3 regions of the Enterobacter sp. I4 genome follow, and region 3 is predicted to be linked to each of the others. Evidence: predicted binding sites of a transcription regulator. Region 3 holds the regulator's gene; each other region holds the start of a gene.

Region 1 (5,937 bases), on a different contig from region 3:
GGTACTTTCGTCGGGAGTGGCAACGCTACCTCGGCGCGGTGGCTCTGCTTATTATCATTGCCGTCCTGCAGCTGATCCCGCCAAAAGTGGTGGGATACGTCGTCGATGGCGTTACGGAACAACATTACACCGCCGCACGGGTGATGATGTGGGTCGGTACGCTGGTGCTGACGGCCGTGGTGGTTTACCTGCTGCGCTACGTCTGGCGCGTGCTGCTGTTCGGCGCGTCCTACCAGCTCGCCGTTGAGCTGCGCGAAGATTTCTATCGTCAGCTGAGCCGCCAGCACCCCGAATTTTATCTGCGTCACCGTACCGGAGACCTTATTGCCCGCGCCACGAATGACGTGGACCGCGTGGTGTTTGCCGCCGGAGAAGGGGTGTTAACGCTGGTGGATTCACTGGTGATGGGCTGTGCGGTACTGATTGTAATGTCTACCCAGATCAGCTGGGAGCTTACTCTGCTGGCGCTGCTGCCGATGCCGCTGATGGCGCTGGCGATTAACCGCTACGGCGAACAGCTTCATGACCGCTTTAAGCTGGCGCAGGCGGCGTTTTCATCGCTCAACGATCGCACCCAGGAGAGCATGACCAGCATCCGCATGATCAAGGCGTTTGGTCTGGAAGACCGGCAGTCGGCGCTGTTTGCCGCAGACGCTGCCGACACCGGCGCGAAAAACATGCGCGTGGCGCGCATCGACGCCCGTTTCGATCCGACAATCTACGTAGCGATTGGCATGGCGAACCTGCTGGCGGTGGGCGGCGGCAGCTGGATGGTGGTGCGAGGCACCATGACCCTCGGGCAGTTAACCAGCTTTGCGATGTACCTCGGGCTGATGATCTGGCCGATGCTGGCGCTGGCCTGGATGTTTAACATCGTTGAGCGCGGGAGCGCCGCCTACAGCCGTATTCGCGCCATGCTGGCAGAGGTGCCGGTGGTGAACGATGGCAGCGAGCCGGTGCCGGAAGGGCCGGGGGTGCTGAAGGCCAATATCCGCGCCTTTATCTATCCGCAAACGGAGCAGCCGGTGCTCGAAAACGTCAGCTTCACGCTGCAGCCCGGTCAGATGCTGGGCATCTGTGGCCCGACGGGGGCCGGTAAAAGCACGATCCTGTCGCTTATTCAGCGCCATTTTGACGTGAGCGAAGGCGATATTCGCTTCCACGCTGTCCCGCTGCCGCGGCTGCTGCTGGACGACTGGCGCAGCCGCCTGGCGGTCGTCAGCCAGACGCCGTTCCTGTTTTCCGACACGATAGCCAACAACATCGCGCTCGGGTGCCCAACGGCCACCCGGCAGGAGATCGAGCATGTTGCGCGCCTGGCCAGCGTTCACGAGGATATTCTGCGCCTGCCGCAGGGCTACGATACGGAGGTCGGAGAGCGGGGCGTGATGCTCTCCGGCGGACAAAAGCAGCGCATCTCCATTGCCCGCGCGCTGCTGCTGGACGCTGAGATCCTGATTCTGGATGACGCGCTGTCGGCGGTTGACGGGCGTACCGAGCATCAAATTCTGCATAACCTTCGCCAGTGGGGGGAGGGGCGCACGGTCATCATCAGCGCGCACCGTCTGTCGGCGCTTACCGAAGCCAGCGAAATTCTGGTGCTTCAGCACGGGCATATTGCCCAGCGCGGTCAGCATGACCAGCTCGCAGAGCAGGCCGGCTGGTATCGGGATATGTACCGCTATCAGCAGCTTGAGGCCGCGCTGGATGAGGAGGTCGTCGATGCGTAAGTTTGGAAAGATGTGGCCGACGCTAAAACGTCTGCTGGCCTACGGCTCACCGTGGCGTAAGCCGCTTTCCATCGCCGTGCTGCTGCTGTGGATCGCCGCGATTGCGGAGGTGACCGGCCCGCTGCTTATCAGCTATTTCATCGATAACATGGTGGCGAAGAGCTATCTGCCTCTCGGCCTGGTCGCCGGGCTGGGCGTGGCATACGTCGGGCTACAGCTGACGGCGGCGGGGCTGCATTACGCGCAGTCACTGCTGTTTAACCGGGCCGCCGTGGGCGTGGTGCAGCAACTGCGCACGGACGTAATGGATGCCGCGCTGCGCCAGCCGCTGAGCGAGTTTGATACCCAGCCGGTCGGGCAGGTAATTTCGCGCGTCACCAACGACACCGAAGTGATCCGCGACCTGTACGTCACCGTTGTCGCAACGGTACTGCGCAGTGCCGCGCTGATTGGCGCGATGCTGGTGGCGATGTTCAGCCTGGACTGGCGGATGGCGCTGGTGGCAATCACCATTTTCCCGGCGGTGCTGATCGTGATGGTGATTTACCAGCGCTACAGCACGCCGATCGTGCGCCGCGTGCGCGCTTACCTTGCGGATATCAATGATGGCTTCAACGAAGTGATCAACGGTATGAGCGTTATTCAGCAGTTTCGCCAGCAGGCGCGTTTTGGCGAGCGAATGGGGGAAGCCAGCCGCTCGCACTATATGGCGCGGATGCAGACGTTACGCCTGGACGGTTTCCTTTTACGCCCGCTGCTGAGCCTCTTCTCGGCGCTGGTGCTGTGCGGGCTGCTGATGCTGTTCGGCCTGACGACGCGCGGAACCATTGAAGTTGGGGTGTTGTACGCGTTTATCAGCTACCTTGGCCGCCTTAATGAACCACTGATTGAACTCACCACGCAGCAATCGATGCTGCAACAGGCGGTGGTTGCGGGCGAGCGCGTGTTCGAACTGATGGACAGGCCGCGCCAGACCTACGGCAGTGACGAACGCCCGCTGGAAAGCGGATCCATCGCGTTTGATAATGTCTCGTTCGCCTACCGCGACGACCAGCTTGTTTTGCAGAATATCAACCTTAACGTGCCGTCGCGCGGGTTCGTCGCGCTGGTCGGGCACACCGGCAGCGGCAAAAGCACGCTCGCCAGCCTGCTGATGGGCTACTATCCGTTGACGCAGGGGGAGATCCGTCTGGATGGACGTCCGCTTTCGTCGCTAAGCCACGCCGCGTTGCGCAGGGGCGTCGCGATGGTGCAGCAGGATCCGGTGGTGCTTGCCGATACGTTCTACGCCAACGTTACGCTGGGGCGGCCCTTTACCCAGGAGCAGGTCTGGGAAGTGCTGGAAACCGTGCAGCTGGCGGATCTGGCGCGCGGGTTAAGCGAGGGAATCAATACCAGACTGGGTGAACAGGGCAACAACCTGTCCGTCGGGCAAAAGCAGCTTCTGGCGCTGGCGCGCGTGCTGATTGATACGCCGCAGGTGTTAATTCTGGACGAAGCCACCGCCAGCATCGACTCCGGCACCGAGCAGGCGATCCAGCAGGCGCTGGCTGCCGTACGGGATCGCACTACGCTTGTGGTGATCGCCCACCGCCTCTCAACGATCGTCGATGCGGATACTATTCTGGTGCTGCACCGCGGACAGGCCGTTGAGCGGGGAACGCACCGCCATCTGCTGGAGGCAAAAGGACGCTACTGGCAGATGTATCAGTTGCAGCTGGCAGGCGACGAGCTGGCCGCCAGCGCGCGCGAGGAAGAGTCGCTCAGCGCCTGATGCACCATAACAAGGCAATGCGCTAACAGACTCAACTGTTGGTGCAAAGCCGAAACGCGCCATGCACCGTCATGGTGCGTTTTTTTTCGCCTCTTTCCGGGCACCGCGCACCGCGCCGCTTTCCTGCTCATATTTCATTTCTGGCACACCCTTTGCAATATCCCCTTCGTGTTAGCTGCGGCCATTACCGAATTCTGACAGGAGAGGATTTATGAAGCTGGTTACGGTGGTAATCAAACCATTCAAACTCGAAGACGTGCGTGAAGCGCTGTCTTCCATGGGTATTCAGGGACTGACTGTCACCGAAGTGAAAGGCTTTGGGCGTCAGAAAGGTCATGCCGAGCTTTATCGCGGGGCAGAATACAGCGTTAACTTCCTGCCAAAAGTGAAGATTGACGTGGCGATTGCGGACGATCAGCTCGATGAAGTGATTGATGTCGTAAGCAAAGCGGCCTACACCGGCAAAATTGGCGACGGCAAAATTTTCGTTGCCGAACTTCAGCGCGTCATTCGCATCCGTACCGGCGAATCCGACGAAGCGGCGTTGTAAGTAACTCCTGGCACACAGTGATAGGGATCGAGAAAATGAAGATAGCAACAATCAAAACGGGTCTGGGGTCGCTGGCGCTGCTGCCGGGCCTGGCAATGGCGGCACCTGCCGTGGCAGACAAAGCCGATAACGCCTTTATGATGATCTGCACCGCGCTGGTGCTGTTCATGACTATTCCGGGCATCGCGCTGTTTTACGGCGGCCTGATCCGCGGCAAAAACGTACTCTCCATGCTGACGCAGGTTGCAGTCACGTTCGCTCTGGTGTGCGTGCTGTGGGTGGTTTATGGCTACTCGCTGGCCTTCGGCGAGGGTAACGCCTTCTTCGGCAACGTTAACTGGGCGATGCTGAAAAACATCGAGCTGACCGCGGTGATGGGCAGCTTCTATCAGTATATCCATGTCGCGTTCCAGGGCTCGTTCGCCTGCATCACCGTGGGGCTGATTGTGGGGGCGCTGGCCGAGCGAATTCGCTTCTCTGCGGTACTGATTTTCGTGGTGGTCTGGCTGACCCTCTCCTACATCCCGATCGCGCACATGGTCTGGGGCGGTGGTCTGCTGGCCTCTCATGGCGCGCTGGACTTTGCGGGCGGTACCGTTGTGCATATTAACGCCGCGGTAGCAGGCCTGGTGGGCGCCTACCTGATTGGCAAACGCGTGGGCTTCGGGAAGGAAGCGTTCAAGCCGCACAACCTGCCGATGGTCTTCACCGGTACCGCTATTCTCTACTTTGGCTGGTTCGGCTTTAACGCCGGTTCCGCCAGTGCCGCCAACGAAATCGCCGCGCTGGCCTTCGTGAATACCGTTGTGGCAACGGCTGGCGCTATACTCTCCTGGGTATTTGGCGAGTGGGCCGTTCGCGGCAAGCCCTCGCTGCTGGGTGCCTGCTCAGGGGCGATTGCCGGCCTTGTGGGTATCACCCCTGCGTGTGGCTACGTGGGCGTCGGCGGCGCGCTGCTGATTGGCATCGTCGCCGGACTGGCAGGGCTGTGGGGCGTTACCGCGCTGAAACGCGTTCTGCGCGTGGACGATCCGTGTGACGTATTCGGCGTGCACGGCGTGTGCGGCATCATCGGTTGCATAATGACAGGCATCTTTGCCGCGCAGTCCCTGGGCGGCGTCGGCTACGCGGAAGGCGTGACCATGATGCATCAGGTGCTGGTACAGCTGGAAAGCATCGCCATTACCGTTGTCTGGTCGGGGGTTGTGGCCTTTATCGGCTACAAGCTGGCGGATATGACCGTCGGGCTGCGCGTGCCGGAAGAGCAGGAGCGCGAAGGTCTGGACGTCAACAGCCACGGTGAGAATGCGTATAACGCATAATAAAAAGCGAAACGGCAACCTTTGGTTGCCGTTTTAGTCTGTATTCACTTACCCGCGGGAGAGGTGAGGGCAACATCATCCCCTGTTACGCATGACCCCTTCCTGAACCGTCGACGCTACCAGCACGCCATCCTGGGTATAAAACTCCCCGCGAACAAACCCGCGGGCGCTGGACGCTGAGGTGCTTTCCACGCTGTAGAGCAACCACTCGTTCATGTCGAACGGGCGGTGGAACCACATGGAGTGGTCGATGGTGGCGACCTGCATCCCTTTTTCCAGGAAACCGACGCCGTGGGGCTGTAGCGCAACCGGCAGGAAGTTGAAATCTGACGCATAGCCCAGCAGGTACTGATGCACGCGCAAATCTGCCGGTACGCTGCCGTTGGCGCGGATCCACACCTGGCGAGCGGGCTCAGCGGTGTGCCCCTTCATGGGGTTATGAAATTCGACGGGGCGGATCTCCAGTGGCTTATCGCACAGAAACTTCTCCTTCACCTGCGGAGGCAGCAGGTGGGCCAGCGCCCGGGCGATGTCGGTTTCCGATTTCAGATCGTCCGGCGA
Region 2 (5,937 bases), 1.4 Mb from region 3:
TTACAATAGCGTATTTCCCGTCACGCAGAGTTAACTATGAAAAGAGTAATCCTGGCCGCAACGATCCTGATGCTCGCGGGGTGCAGCATTAACCGTCAGGCGGAGATAAGCAGTGTAGACGCCCCGAACGGGATTGTGCGCCTCGACTACGGTCAGGCGCTGCTTCAGAACGCCTGGTCTGACGACTATGTGAATAACGGTACGGCAGCCAAAGCCTGTCAAAACATGGGGTATGCCACCGCGTCCGCCTACGGGCAGCCGATAAAAACCTGCACCCTCATCAGCGGCTCGCTCTGTCTGAACGAAAGCGTGACCATTCAGTACAAATGCATGGGATATGCCGTTACCTCCGCAAACCAGAACCCATGGTATTAACGGGTGCTGCCAGCCACGCTGGCAGCCTATTTAATAAGAACAAAAACAATTCTCATTAATTAATATAAAGAGTGGCAATGCGTGTTATTCCCATTCGTATTTTTAATAAAGAGATATTTATTTTACTTTTTGCAAATAATTAAATAACAAATTATAGTGTCGCTCATCGTGAACCAGTAATAATAAACCGGAGCTGCACCATGCTAAAAACCGAAATGATTGAAAAGCTTAATGCGCAAATGAACCTTGAGCTTTTTTCATCCCTCCTTTACCAGCAGATGAGCGCCTGGTGCAGCTATCACAGCTTTGAAGGTGCGGCCGCGTTCCTGCGTCGCCATGCCCAGGAAGAGATGACGCACATGCAGCGTCTGTTTGATTATCTTACGGATACCGGCAGCCTGCCGCGCATTGACAACGTGGCATCGCCTTTCGCCGAATACGGCTCTCTGGATGAACTGTTCCGCGCCACCTACGAGCACGAACAGCTGATCACCCAAAAAATTAATGAACTGGCTCATGCGGCGATGACCAGCCAGGATTATCCAACCTTTAATTTCCTTCAGTGGTATGTTGCTGAACAGCACGAAGAAGAGAAACTGTTTAAATCCGTCCTGGATAAATTATCTCTGGCGGGTAAATCCGGTGAAGGTCTGTACTTTATTGATAAAGAGCTGTCGACCCTCGACGCGCAGAATTAATGTTAAAACGGTGCTGACCCGTCAGCACCGTTTTATTTAATGGCGGCATATTTTACTTTCGTGAGTAGAAAAGCCCTCTTCTGCCGGAATAAATTTTCCCCGCGCCGCCAGAAACGCCACCAGCTCCGCCGCTGACATATCCGAAGCCGAACAGGTATGGAACCGCGCATCTTCGCCAAAGCGGGCACCTATCGCCGCCACCAGGCTTTGCTCCGTATAGCGTTCCCCCGACTCAATCATCATATTAAGCACATCGTGTCCGTGAATTGACATGGTTACCTCCCGCAAATAAAAGGCAGACTAAACGCTTCCTCAGCCACGCGCCTTGCGCTGGCGCAGGTTCCCCCTTTTCTTTTTGTAAATTAATCATTACACCCTATGTAACGGTGATTTGACGAGATGGGGCTTTTCCCTTACTCTGCGCCGCAGAATAGGTTGCGGTATCGAAGGGTTGTAGAGGAAAGCGTGAAGAACAGAACTCTGGGAAGTATTTTTATCGTCGCCGGAACGACAATTGGCGCAGGAATGTTGGCCATGCCGCTGGCTGCCGCGGGCGTCGGGTTTGGCGTAACCGTACTGCTGCTGGGCGGCCTGTGGGCGCTGATGTGTTACACCGCGCTGCTGCTGCTGGAGGTCTATCAGCACGTCCCCGCCGATACCGGCCTGGGCTCGCTGGCGGCACGCTACCTTGGACGCTACGGGCAGTGGATCGCCGGTTTTAGCATGATGTTCCTGATGTACGCGCTGACTGCCGCCTATATTAGCGGCGCCGGAGAGCTGATTGCGTCAAGCATCAATGACGGCTTCGGGACATCGATTTCGCCGGAGACGGGCGCAATTGCCTTTACGCTGACTGGCGGCGGCGTGGTTTGCGCCGGAACGTCGCTGGTCGATCTCTTTAACCGCTTTTTGTTCAGCGCCAAAATCCTCTTCCTGGCTGCGATGCTGGTGCTGCTGGCGCCGCACGTCCACAAGATCAACCTGCTCGCCATGCCGCTGGAGAAAGGCCTGGCGCTTTCGGCGATCCCGGTCATTTTCACCTCGTTCGGTTTTCACGGCAGCGTACCGAGCATCGTCAGCTATATGAACGGCGATATCCGCAAGCTGCGCCGCGTGTTTATCATCGGCAGCGCCATACCGCTGATTGCGTACCTTTTCTGGCAGCTGGTAACGCTGGGCAGCATTGACTCCACAACCTTTGTTGGCCTGATGGCGGAGCACTCTGGCCTGAACGGTTTCCTGGTTGCCCTGCGCAACGTGGTGGCTTCTACGCACGTAGAGCTGGCGGTGCATCTGTTTGCGGATCTGGCGCTGGCTACCTCCTTCCTCGGGGTGGCGCTCGGCCTGTTTGACTACATGGCGGACCTGCTCCAGCGCCGCAATACCGCTGCCGGCCGTTTACAGACGGGAGCAATGACCTTCCTGCCGCCGCTGGCCTTCGCGCTTTTTTACCCACGCGGCTTTGTGATGGCGCTGGGATATGCCGGCGTGGCGTTATCGGTTCTGGCCCTGCTCCTGCCTTCCCTGCTGGCCTGGAAAAGCCGCCAGCAGCATCCGCAGCAAGGGTATCGCGTGGCGGGAGGTAAGCCGCTGCTGTGCCTGGTGTTTAGCTGCGGAGTAGCGATTATTCTGGTGCAGATATTGATTGCAGCGGGGATGCTGCCGGAAGTGGGATAAGAATAAGGGGCTATTTTTAGCCCCTTTTTATCAGTGCAGACAGCAGCTTTTGAACTTCTTCCCGCTGCCGCACGGGCACGGATCGTTACGACCCACCTTTGCCCCGTTCACGATCGGTTGCTTCGCTTCCGGCTGCTGCGGGTTAGCCACCCAGTAGTTATACAAACGCAGCGCCGCAGGCTGGATGCTCTCAATGCTGGCCATGAACTCCTCTTCGGTCAGCGCATCCAGCTTCTCGCTGGTCTCTTCCGTACCGTGCAGCGCAATCACGGCCAGATCGGCCTGTAGCGATTCCGGCAGGGATGACCAGTCCGTCAGCGCCACGCCGCGCATGTAGCCATAGCACCACTCTTCCACCACGGTATAACTCTGGCCGTCAACGTCGTTATAGCCAAAGAGCGGCTCAAACTGGTCCGGGTATTCGCTCAGACGCTCGGCAATATCGTTCATATGCTTAAAGCAAAGATCGATAAAGCGGTTCATCTCGCGGTCGTTTTTCCAGCGCGGAATAAACTTCTCACCGCCCCAGACCGCCACCAGCCAGGTGTCGGGCTCCACCACAACGGGACCGGAAAGTACTGCGGTAAGCATGCCGTCCAGTTCGGACACGTCAATCACGGATGCATCGTCGTGACCGTAAGACATTAATGTCTCTTCCAGCCACGCCATCTCGCTTTCATTTAATGGGCCTTCAGCCATTGCTGATACTCCTGATAAAAAAAACGATCCTGACATATATCGCCGCGCGTGCCTATCTGAAGTTTAGGTCTTTATTGCTGCATAAACGTGCAATTCGTGACCCTTGCACAACTTATGGGCTTTGTTGTTAAGGAGATGTGATCTCCGCTGTAATTTCACGTCATCCCGCAAAGGCGCATAAAACGGCACTCTATACTCAACATGCTGTGACCCGGTCAAGGGATTAACCATTCTGGCAACCTTTTTGCTTAATGTTCTGCGCGCTTCGCGGTGCGTAGGATCCTCGCCGTATTAAGCAGGAGATTGCTTCTAACGTGCATTTTGTTCTCGCTCTTGTTTTTGGATTAACGATGCCATCAGGCGTTCGGGTTTATACCTGGTGCAAAAACCTCTTTGCTAAGGAACATAATAATGTCGCTTAAATTTACCAAAACGTCCCTTTCCCTTGTGCTGGCTGGCTGCCTGGTGACGGCCTTTTCCGCGCGGGCAGATATTGTGATTGGCGTGGCCGGGCCGTTCACCGGCCCGAACGCAACCTATGGCGATCAGTACTGGCACGGCGCCACGCAGGCGGCGAAAGACATTAACGCCGCAGGCGGGATCAACGGTGAGAAAATCAGGCTGGTTCAGGGCGATGACGCCTGCGAGCCTAAACAGGCGGTAGCCGTTGCCAACCGCCTGGTCGATCAGGACAAGGTCAACGCGGTGGTCGGCCACTTCTGCTCCTCGTCGACCATGCCCGCCTCCGAGGTGTATAGCGATGCAGGAATATTATCCATCACCCCCGGCTCGACTAACCCGCTGATTACCGAGCGCGGCATGAGCGATATGTTCCGCATGTGCGGCCGCGACGACCAGCAGGGCCAGGTCGCCAGCGATTTTATTATTGATAAGCTGAACGCTAAACGGGTGGTCATTATCCACGATAAAGACACCTATGGTCAGGGGCTGGCGGACGCCACCAAAGCGGCGCTGGCGAAACGCGGCGTCAAGGATGTGATGTACGAAGGGCTATCGCGCGGGGAAAAAGACTTTAACGCGCTGGTAACCAAAATTGGCGCGCAGAAACCGGACGTGGTGTTCTTCGGCGGCTGCCACCCGGAAGCGGGCCCGCTGGTTCGCCAGATGCGTGAACAGGGCGTACAGGCGAAGTTCTTCTCCGGTGACTGCATCGTCAACGAGGAGATGGTGACCGCCGCCGGCGGTGCGCAATATACCAACGGCATCTATATGACCTTCGGCAAAGATCCCCGCCAGATCCCGGACGGGAAGGCCGTTATCGAGAAATTCCGCGCCGGTAAATTTGAACCTGAAGGCTATACGCTCTACGCCTACGCTTCGGTGCAGGCTATCGCGGCGGCGTTTAAGGCCACCAAAGGTACGGATTCTGCGAAAGCCAGCGAGTGGCTGAAGGCCAATTCCGTCGACACGGTTATGGGTAAAAAAGCCTGGGACAGCAAAGGCGATCTCAGGGTGTCTGACTATGTGGTGTACCAGTGGGACGACAAAGGCAAGTATAAAGAAGTGCCGTAACGGGACGGAATCTGCTCGACGCCGACGGGGTTGCCCGTCGGCGTAACCCCTCATTCAGGTGCGCAACGATGAGTACTTTCTTCCTTCAGCAGTTAATTAACGGCCTGACGCTGGGTTCGGTCTATGGCCTTATCGCTATCGGCTACACCATGGTGTACGGCATTATCGGCATGATCAATTTCGCCCACGGCGAAGTGTATATGATTTCCGCCTATCTCTCGGCCATTGGCCTTGCCCTGCTGGCATTTTTTGGACTCCAGTCATTTCCGCTGCTGATCCTCGGGACGCTGGTATTCACCATCGTGGTCACCGGGGTTTACGGCTGGACTATTGAGCGCATCGCCTATAAGCCCCTGCGCAACTCGACCCGCCTGGCTCCGCTGATCTCGGCCATCGGGATGTCGCTGATCCTGCAAAACTACGTCCAGCTCAGCCAGGGCCCGCGGCAGCAGGGCGTACCTACCATGCTGGACGGCGTGCTGCGCTTCCACCTGGGCGAAGGGTTTGTCCAGATAACCTATACCAAGGTCTTTATCCTCATTGCCTCTTTCGCGGGCATGCTGGTCCTGACCTGGATTATCAGCCGTACCCGCCTGGGGCGGATGTGCCGCGCGGTGCAGCAGGATCGCAAAATGGCCTCTATCCTGGGCATCAATACCGACAGGATTATTTCGCTGGTGTTTGTTATTGGCGCCGCCATGGCCGGGCTGGCGGGCGTGCTGATCACCATGAATTATGGCACCTTCGATTTTTACGTCGGGTTCGTCATCGGCATTAAGGCATTCACGGCGGCGGTGCTTGGCGGCATCGGCTCGTTGCCTGGCGCGATGCTCGGCGGGCTGATCCTGGGGATCGCCGAAGCGCAATTCTCCGGGCTGGTGAACTCGGACTACAAGGACGTGTTCTCGTTTGGCCTGCTGGTCCTGATTCTGATCTTCCGTCCTCAGGGGCTGCT
Region 3 (5,937 bases):
GCTGGAGGCCGGGCTGACGCTGGGGATTGAGACGGTGTGGAGCAAAAAACGGATCCTGACCGTCTATCTGAATATCGCGGAGTTTGGCGACGGCGTGTTTGGGGTCGAAGCCGCGTCGCAGCGCTATTTCGGCAAGCCCGCCAGCAGGCTGACGATGTCCGAAGCGGCGCTGCTTGCCGCCGTTCTGCCGAACCCTATCCGTTTCAAAGCCAGCGCCCCGTCAGGCTACGTGCGTAGCCGCCAGGCGTGGATCATGCGCCAGATGCAGCAGTTAGGTGGGCAAGGCTTTATGGAGAGAAAGGCGTTGATGTAGGGCGGGTACGCGGTGCGTTACCCGCCAGCAAAGCAGACGTTAGTCTTCGTCAAACCCGGCATTAAACAGCGCAATCACCGCCGCCAGCGCCTCTTCTTCCTGCGGGCCGGTGGCTTCAACTTCAATCTGGCGACCTTTGGCAGAATCCAGCATCAGCAGCGCAATCACGCTGTTGGCTTCTGCCTCGGTTCCCTCGTCGTTGCGCAGCAGGACTTCAGCATCAAAACCCTGCATCAGCTCAAAAAGCTTCATCGCCGGGCGCGCGTGCATGCCCAGCTTATTGGTGATTTCGACGGTCTGTTTTACGGTCATGTTTTACGTTTTTCCAGCGTGCGATGACGGGACTGGACGTTCTTCCCGCGCGAGCGGAAGTAATCGGCCAGCTGTTCGGCAATGTACACCGAACGATGTTTACCGCCGGTACAGCCAATCGCCACCGTCAGGTAGCTGCGATTGTTTGTTTCCAGCATAGGTAACCATAGCTCAAGGTAGCTTCGCGTCTGGTAGATAAAATTGTGTACTTCTGTGTGTCGGTCAAGGAACGCCGCCACGGGTTTATCCAGACCGGTCATTGGACGCAGTTTTGGATCCCAGTGTGGGTTCGGCAGGAAACGCACGTCGAAAACGTAATCCGCATCGATAGGAATACCGTGCTTAAAGCCGAAGGATTCAAACACCATCGTCAGTTCGCGCTCGCGCTTGCCGAGTAAACGGGTACGCAGCATTTCCGCCAGTTCATGGACGGACATTTCAGAGGTGTCGACAATCAAATCGGCGCGGGAGCGCAGCGGCTCCAGCAGGTCGCTCTCTTTATCAATGGCGCTTTCCAGCGACAGATTTTTACTCGAAAGCGGGTGCAAGCGACGCGTATCGCTGTAGCGGCGGATCAACGTATTGCGGTCAGCATCAAGGAACAGTAGCTGAGGCGAGAAATAATCCGGCAGGTTGTTCATCGCCTGCTCGAAGATCTCCGGTGATTCCGGCATGTTACGAACGTCGATACTGACGGCGGCAGAGATTTGTCTGTCCGCAAGCGTTCGCGCCAGGTCAGGTAACAACACTACCGGTAGGTTATCTACGCAGTAAAAACCCATGTCTTCCAGCGCGCGCAGGGCCACGGACTTTCCGGACCCCGAACGACCGCTGACGATCATCAGCACCATATTCCGTTTCTCCTCAGGGCAGCAGTTCTGAAAGCCATCTCCCGATTATGCCTCATCCTGATTGCCTTCTGCTTCAGTGATAATTTGATAGAGCTCCTCATCACTTTGCGCGGAGCGCAGACGGCGACAAATGGTTTTATCCGCCAGACGTTTGGCAACCAGCGACAGCGTGTGCAGGTGGGTTTTGGTCTGATCGGCAGGAACCAGTAGCGCGAAGAGCAGATCGACAGGCTGGTTATCGATAGCGTCGAAGGCAATCGGCGTTTCCAGTTGCACAAACACGCCCACGGCACGCAGCGTATCTTCTTCCAGCTTGCCATGCGGGATCGCAATGCCGTTGCCGATGCCGGTACTGCCCATTTTTTCGCGGGTCAGAATGGCTTCAAAGACGATCTGCGGCGGCAGACCCAGCTGTTTTGCGGCCAGTTCACTGATAATTTCCAGCGCACGTTTTTTGCTCTGGCAGTGAACGCCACTGCGGGTACATTCCTGGTTAAGGACGTTGCTCAGTTGAAGAGCGGAATCGTTGTTTATCATAATTTCACCTAAGCGCTAACCGTACAAATGGCCTGTTGTGTTTCACAACAGGCCGTCCTGCACCCGTTAACTGCCCGGACAATTAGTGTTGTTTCAGTTTATCTTTATGTTTATTGAGCTGTCGCGCAAGCTTATCAATCAAGCCGTCGATAGCCGCGTACATGTCTTGCCCTTCCGCACTGGCATGGAGTTCCCCTCCGTTGACGTGCAGGGTCGCATCCGAGATATGAGTCACTTTCTCCACTTTCAACACAACGTAGACCTGATTGATTCTCTCGAAATACTGCTCAAGTTTCGCGAACTTCGCGTTCACAAAATCGCGTAAAGCCTCAGTAATCTCGACGTTGTGTCCGGTGATATTGAGCTGCATAGTGTCTTCCTTATCGGTTGTGTCAAACCAGTTGTTTACGCTGGTTAGACGGCGGAATGGATAAAGACTCTCGATACTTCGCGACAGTACGACGTGCCACCATGATACCCTGATCGGACAGCATGGTGGTTAACTTACTGTCACTTAGTGGCTTCGCGGGGTTCTCCGCGGCGATCAACTTCTTCACCAGTGCGCGAATGGCCGTTGACGAGGCTTCGCCGCCGCCTTCGGTACTTACGTGGCTGGAGAAGAAATACTTAAGCTCAAAAATGCCGCGTGGACTGTGCAGATACTTTTGCGTGGTCACGCGGGAAATGGTTGATTCATGCATCTCGACGGCCTGGGCAATGTCTGCCAGCACCATCGGTTTCATAAACTCTTCGCCCTGTTCAAAGAAGGCCTGCTGTTGTTCAACAATACAGCGGCTGACGCGCAGCAGCGTGTCGTTACGGCTCTCCAGACTCTTGATCAGCCAGCGTGCTTCCTGCAGGTTGCTGCGGATGTACTGATTATCGGCATCGTTACGCGCGCTGGTGCACATGGAGGCGTACTGCTGGTTGATTTGCAGGCGAGGAATACTGTCGGAGTTCAGTTCAACGACCCAGCGGCCGTTGTGTTTTCTCACCAGCACATCAGGAATGACATACTCCGGCTCGCTGGTCTGAATCGACTGCCCCGGACGCGGATCGAGCGACTGGATCAGGTTCACCGCTTCCTTCAGCACCTCTTCTTTCAGGCGCGTGACGCGCATCAGCGTGCGGAAGTCGTGATTCGCCAGCAGATCCAGATGATCGCTGATAATGAGCCGCGCTTCGTCAATCCACGGCGTCTCTTTGGCAAACTGCGAGAGCTGGATCAGAAGGCAGTCGCGCAGATCTTTTGCGGCGACGCCAATCGGGTCGAAACGCTGAACGCGTTTCAGAACGGCTTCGATCTCTTCCAGTTCAATCTCGTCGTCGCCGATGCTTTCCAGAATGTCGTCCAGCGTCACGGTCAAATAGCCCGTGTCGTCAACGGCATCGACAATCGAGGTGGCAATCGCGCGATCGGTATCGGAGAAAGGGGTCAGCTCTACCTGCCACATCAGGTAGTCCTGAAGTGACTGGGTGGTTTCGCCCTGATAGACCGGAAGTTCATCGTCCTGATAGTCTGCACGCGTACCGGAAGGAGTGCCTGCGGTGTAGATTTCATCCCAGCTGGCGTCCAGCGGCAGCTCGTCCGGCATCTCTTTTTGTTCGAGCGCGTCGACGGTATCGAGCGTTTCAGTGTCCTGCGTTTGCTGGGTATCTACCTCGTCATGAAGATCGGTTTGCTCCAGCAGCGGATTGCTGTCCAGCGCTTGCTGGAGCTCCTGCTGGAGTTCTAACGTGGACAACTGCAACAGACGGATCGCCTGCTGTAGCTGCGGCGTCATTGCCAGTTGCTGGCTGAGCCTTAATTGCAAACCTTGCTTCATGTTCAGCGCGTTTTTCTCCGGTTCGGCGTGATTTAACCTCTACCCTATCAGAGTCTGAAGTCTTCCCCAAGGTACACGCGCTTAACATGCTCATCTTCGAGGATTTGCTGCGGCGTACCGTGGGCAATCAGATGGCCCTGGCTCACGATGTAGGCGCGTTCACAGACGGCCAGCGTTTCACGAACGTTGTGGTCCGTGATCAGTACGCCAAGCCCGCTGTCGCGCAGATGCTCAATGATGCGTTTGATATCAATAACGGAGATGGGGTCAACGCCCGCAAAAGGTTCATCCAGCAGGATGAATTTCGGGTTTGCTGCCAGGGCGCGCGCAATCTCGACGCGACGGCGTTCACCGCCAGACAGCGCCTGACCAAGGCTGTCGCGCAGGTGTTCGATATGGAACTCTTCCATCAGCTCGTTCGCACGGTCAGTGCGCTGCTCGTTTGTCAGATCGTCACGGATCTGCAACACGGCCATCAGGTTATCGAAGACGCTTAAGCGGCGGAAAATGGATGCTTCCTGAGGAAGATAGCCGATGCCGCGGCGCGCGCGGGCATGCAGCGGCAGCAGGCTGATGTCTTCATCATCGATGATGATGTTGCCGGCGTCACGCGGAACAATGCCTACCACCATGTAGAAGGTGGTGGTCTTGCCCGCACCGTTAGGGCCAAGCAAACCCACAATTTCGCCGGAGTTGACGGTCAGACTGACATCTTCGACGACGCGGCGGCCCTTATACGCTTTCGCGAGGTTTTTTGCAGTTAATGTTGCCATAGCGAATTAGTTACTCTTTTTCTGTGCCGGAGCCTGACCGTTGTTTTTGTCCTGCAACTGCGAAGGAACAAGCACGGTGGTGACGCGTTTGCCTTTCTCGCTGGAGGCCTGCATTTTCTGCTCTTTCACCAGATAGGTGATCTTGTCGCCTTTGATATTGCTGTCCAGCTGTTCCAGGTAAGCATTACCGGTGAGGATGACCAGATCCTTCGCCAGCTCATAGTGCATATGCGAGGCATGGCCTTTTACCGGCTTGCCGTTATCCTGCATCTGGTAGAAGGTGGCCGGATTACCATAACCATCAATAATTTCTTTGCCCTGCTCGCCGCCCGGACGGGTCACGACAACTTTGTCGGCATTGATTTTAATGGTGCCCTGGGTCACAACGACGTTGCCGGTGAAGGTGACGACGTTACCCTGCATATCCAGAGACTGCGTATCAGATTCAATATGAATCGGCTGTTCGGTGTCGCCAGTCACAGCAAGCGCGGGAAGACTGGCCGCCAGCAGCGCGCTGGCGATAACAACTTTAAGGCTGAGTTTGTTTGTTTTGAATTTCATAGGAGGTTCTAACCTTTTCAATCAGCTCGGCGTTTTTGCTGCGTAAGTTCCCGCGCATTCTTAGACCGCTGGAATTAAATGTTGTGCCATACAGGGTGACTAAATCCTGCGACGTGACATCCTGGGTGACCAGGTTGATCTGGGCGTTATCCGTCGTAATTTTGCGCAACTGAGCGTCCGCAGTCAGGGCGTTGACTTCAACGTGACCATACAGATAGAGCATACGGTCATTCGTCAGTTTTGCCCGGTCAGACTTGATTGACCACGTCGGCACTTTGTCCGTATCAAAGGTGGTCAGGACCGGCTGGGTAAACCACGAGGTGCCGTCATCTGAAAAATATTCTACATGCTGAGCAATCAGGCGATAGTTCAGCGCGCCTTCGGGGCTATAGACCACGGTATCGCTGTGATCGCTTTTGTAGGTAGGGTCACTCGTGTTGACCACGTCCGTTTGCGCATCATCGCGGTCGGCGAGGTTCACGCCAATCAGTATCAGGACGGCAAGCGAAAGCAGAATGATAACCCAACGTCTGGTTTTACTCATATCGATTGCCCTTTCGCCTCATCAAGCTTGCCCTGCGCCAGCAGAAGCAGATCGCAGACTTCACGGACGGCACCACGGCCACCCTGAATATGGGTAACATAATCAGCACGCGGGATCAGCAACGGGTGCGCGTCAGCCACGGCGATGCTCAGACCGACCTCCGCCATTACCGGCCAGTCAATCAAATCATCCCCGACGTACGCCACATTCTCTGGCGCAA

What was found. The regulator sigma-54, encoded in region 3, starts transcription at its own class of promoters, with help from an activator protein. The targets are predictions, from matches to a motif close to GTTGGCACANNTTTCGCTNT.
Region 1: glnK (P-II family nitrogen regulator) is a predicted target of sigma-54. The motif match lies at 3,644-3,663, and genes of this name have one in related genera.
Region 2: MOQ06_RS07840 (branched-chain amino acid ABC transporter substrate-binding protein) is a predicted target of sigma-54. The motif match lies at 3,681-3,700, and genes of this name have one in related genera.

Annotation. Positions count from the first base shown of each region.
Region 1 is NZ_JALBUO010000002.1:106,143-112,079, reverse strand. It holds gene MOQ06_RS12860 (SmdA family multidrug ABC transporter permease/ATP-binding protein) at 1-1,730, shown strand, start outside; gene MOQ06_RS12855 (SmdB family multidrug efflux ABC transporter permease/ATP-binding protein) at 1,723-3,504, shown strand; gene glnK (P-II family nitrogen regulator) at 3,716-4,054, shown strand; gene amtB (ammonium transporter AmtB) at 4,090-5,376, shown strand; gene tesB (acyl-CoA thioesterase II) at 5,452-5,937, opposite strand, start outside.
Region 2 is NZ_JALBUO010000001.1:1,648,994-1,654,930, reverse strand. It holds gene yecR (YecR family lipoprotein) at 37-375, shown strand; gene ftnA (non-heme ferritin) at 576-1,073, shown strand; gene MOQ06_RS07855 (YecH family metal-binding protein) at 1,110-1,346, opposite strand; gene tyrP (tyrosine transporter TyrP) at 1,599-2,750, shown strand; gene MOQ06_RS07845 (YecA family protein) at 2,781-3,449, opposite strand; gene MOQ06_RS07840 (branched-chain amino acid ABC transporter substrate-binding protein) at 3,861-4,982, shown strand; gene MOQ06_RS07835 (branched-chain amino acid ABC transporter permease LivH) at 5,051-5,937, shown strand, end outside.
Region 3 is NZ_JALBUO010000001.1:287,588-293,524, forward strand. It holds gene mtgA (monofunctional biosynthetic peptidoglycan transglycosylase) at 1-313, shown strand, start outside; gene npr (PTS phosphocarrier protein NPr) at 353-625, opposite strand; gene rapZ (RNase adapter RapZ) at 622-1,476, opposite strand; gene ptsN (PTS IIA-like nitrogen regulatory protein PtsN) at 1,522-2,013, opposite strand; gene hpf (ribosome hibernation promoting factor) at 2,096-2,383, opposite strand; gene rpoN (RNA polymerase factor sigma-54) at 2,406-3,839, opposite strand; gene lptB (LPS export ABC transporter ATP-binding protein) at 3,887-4,612, opposite strand; gene lptA (lipopolysaccharide ABC transporter substrate-binding protein LptA) at 4,619-5,173, opposite strand; gene lptC (LPS export ABC transporter periplasmic protein LptC) at 5,142-5,717, opposite strand; gene kdsC (3-deoxy-manno-octulosonate-8-phosphatase KdsC) at 5,714-5,937, opposite strand, start outside.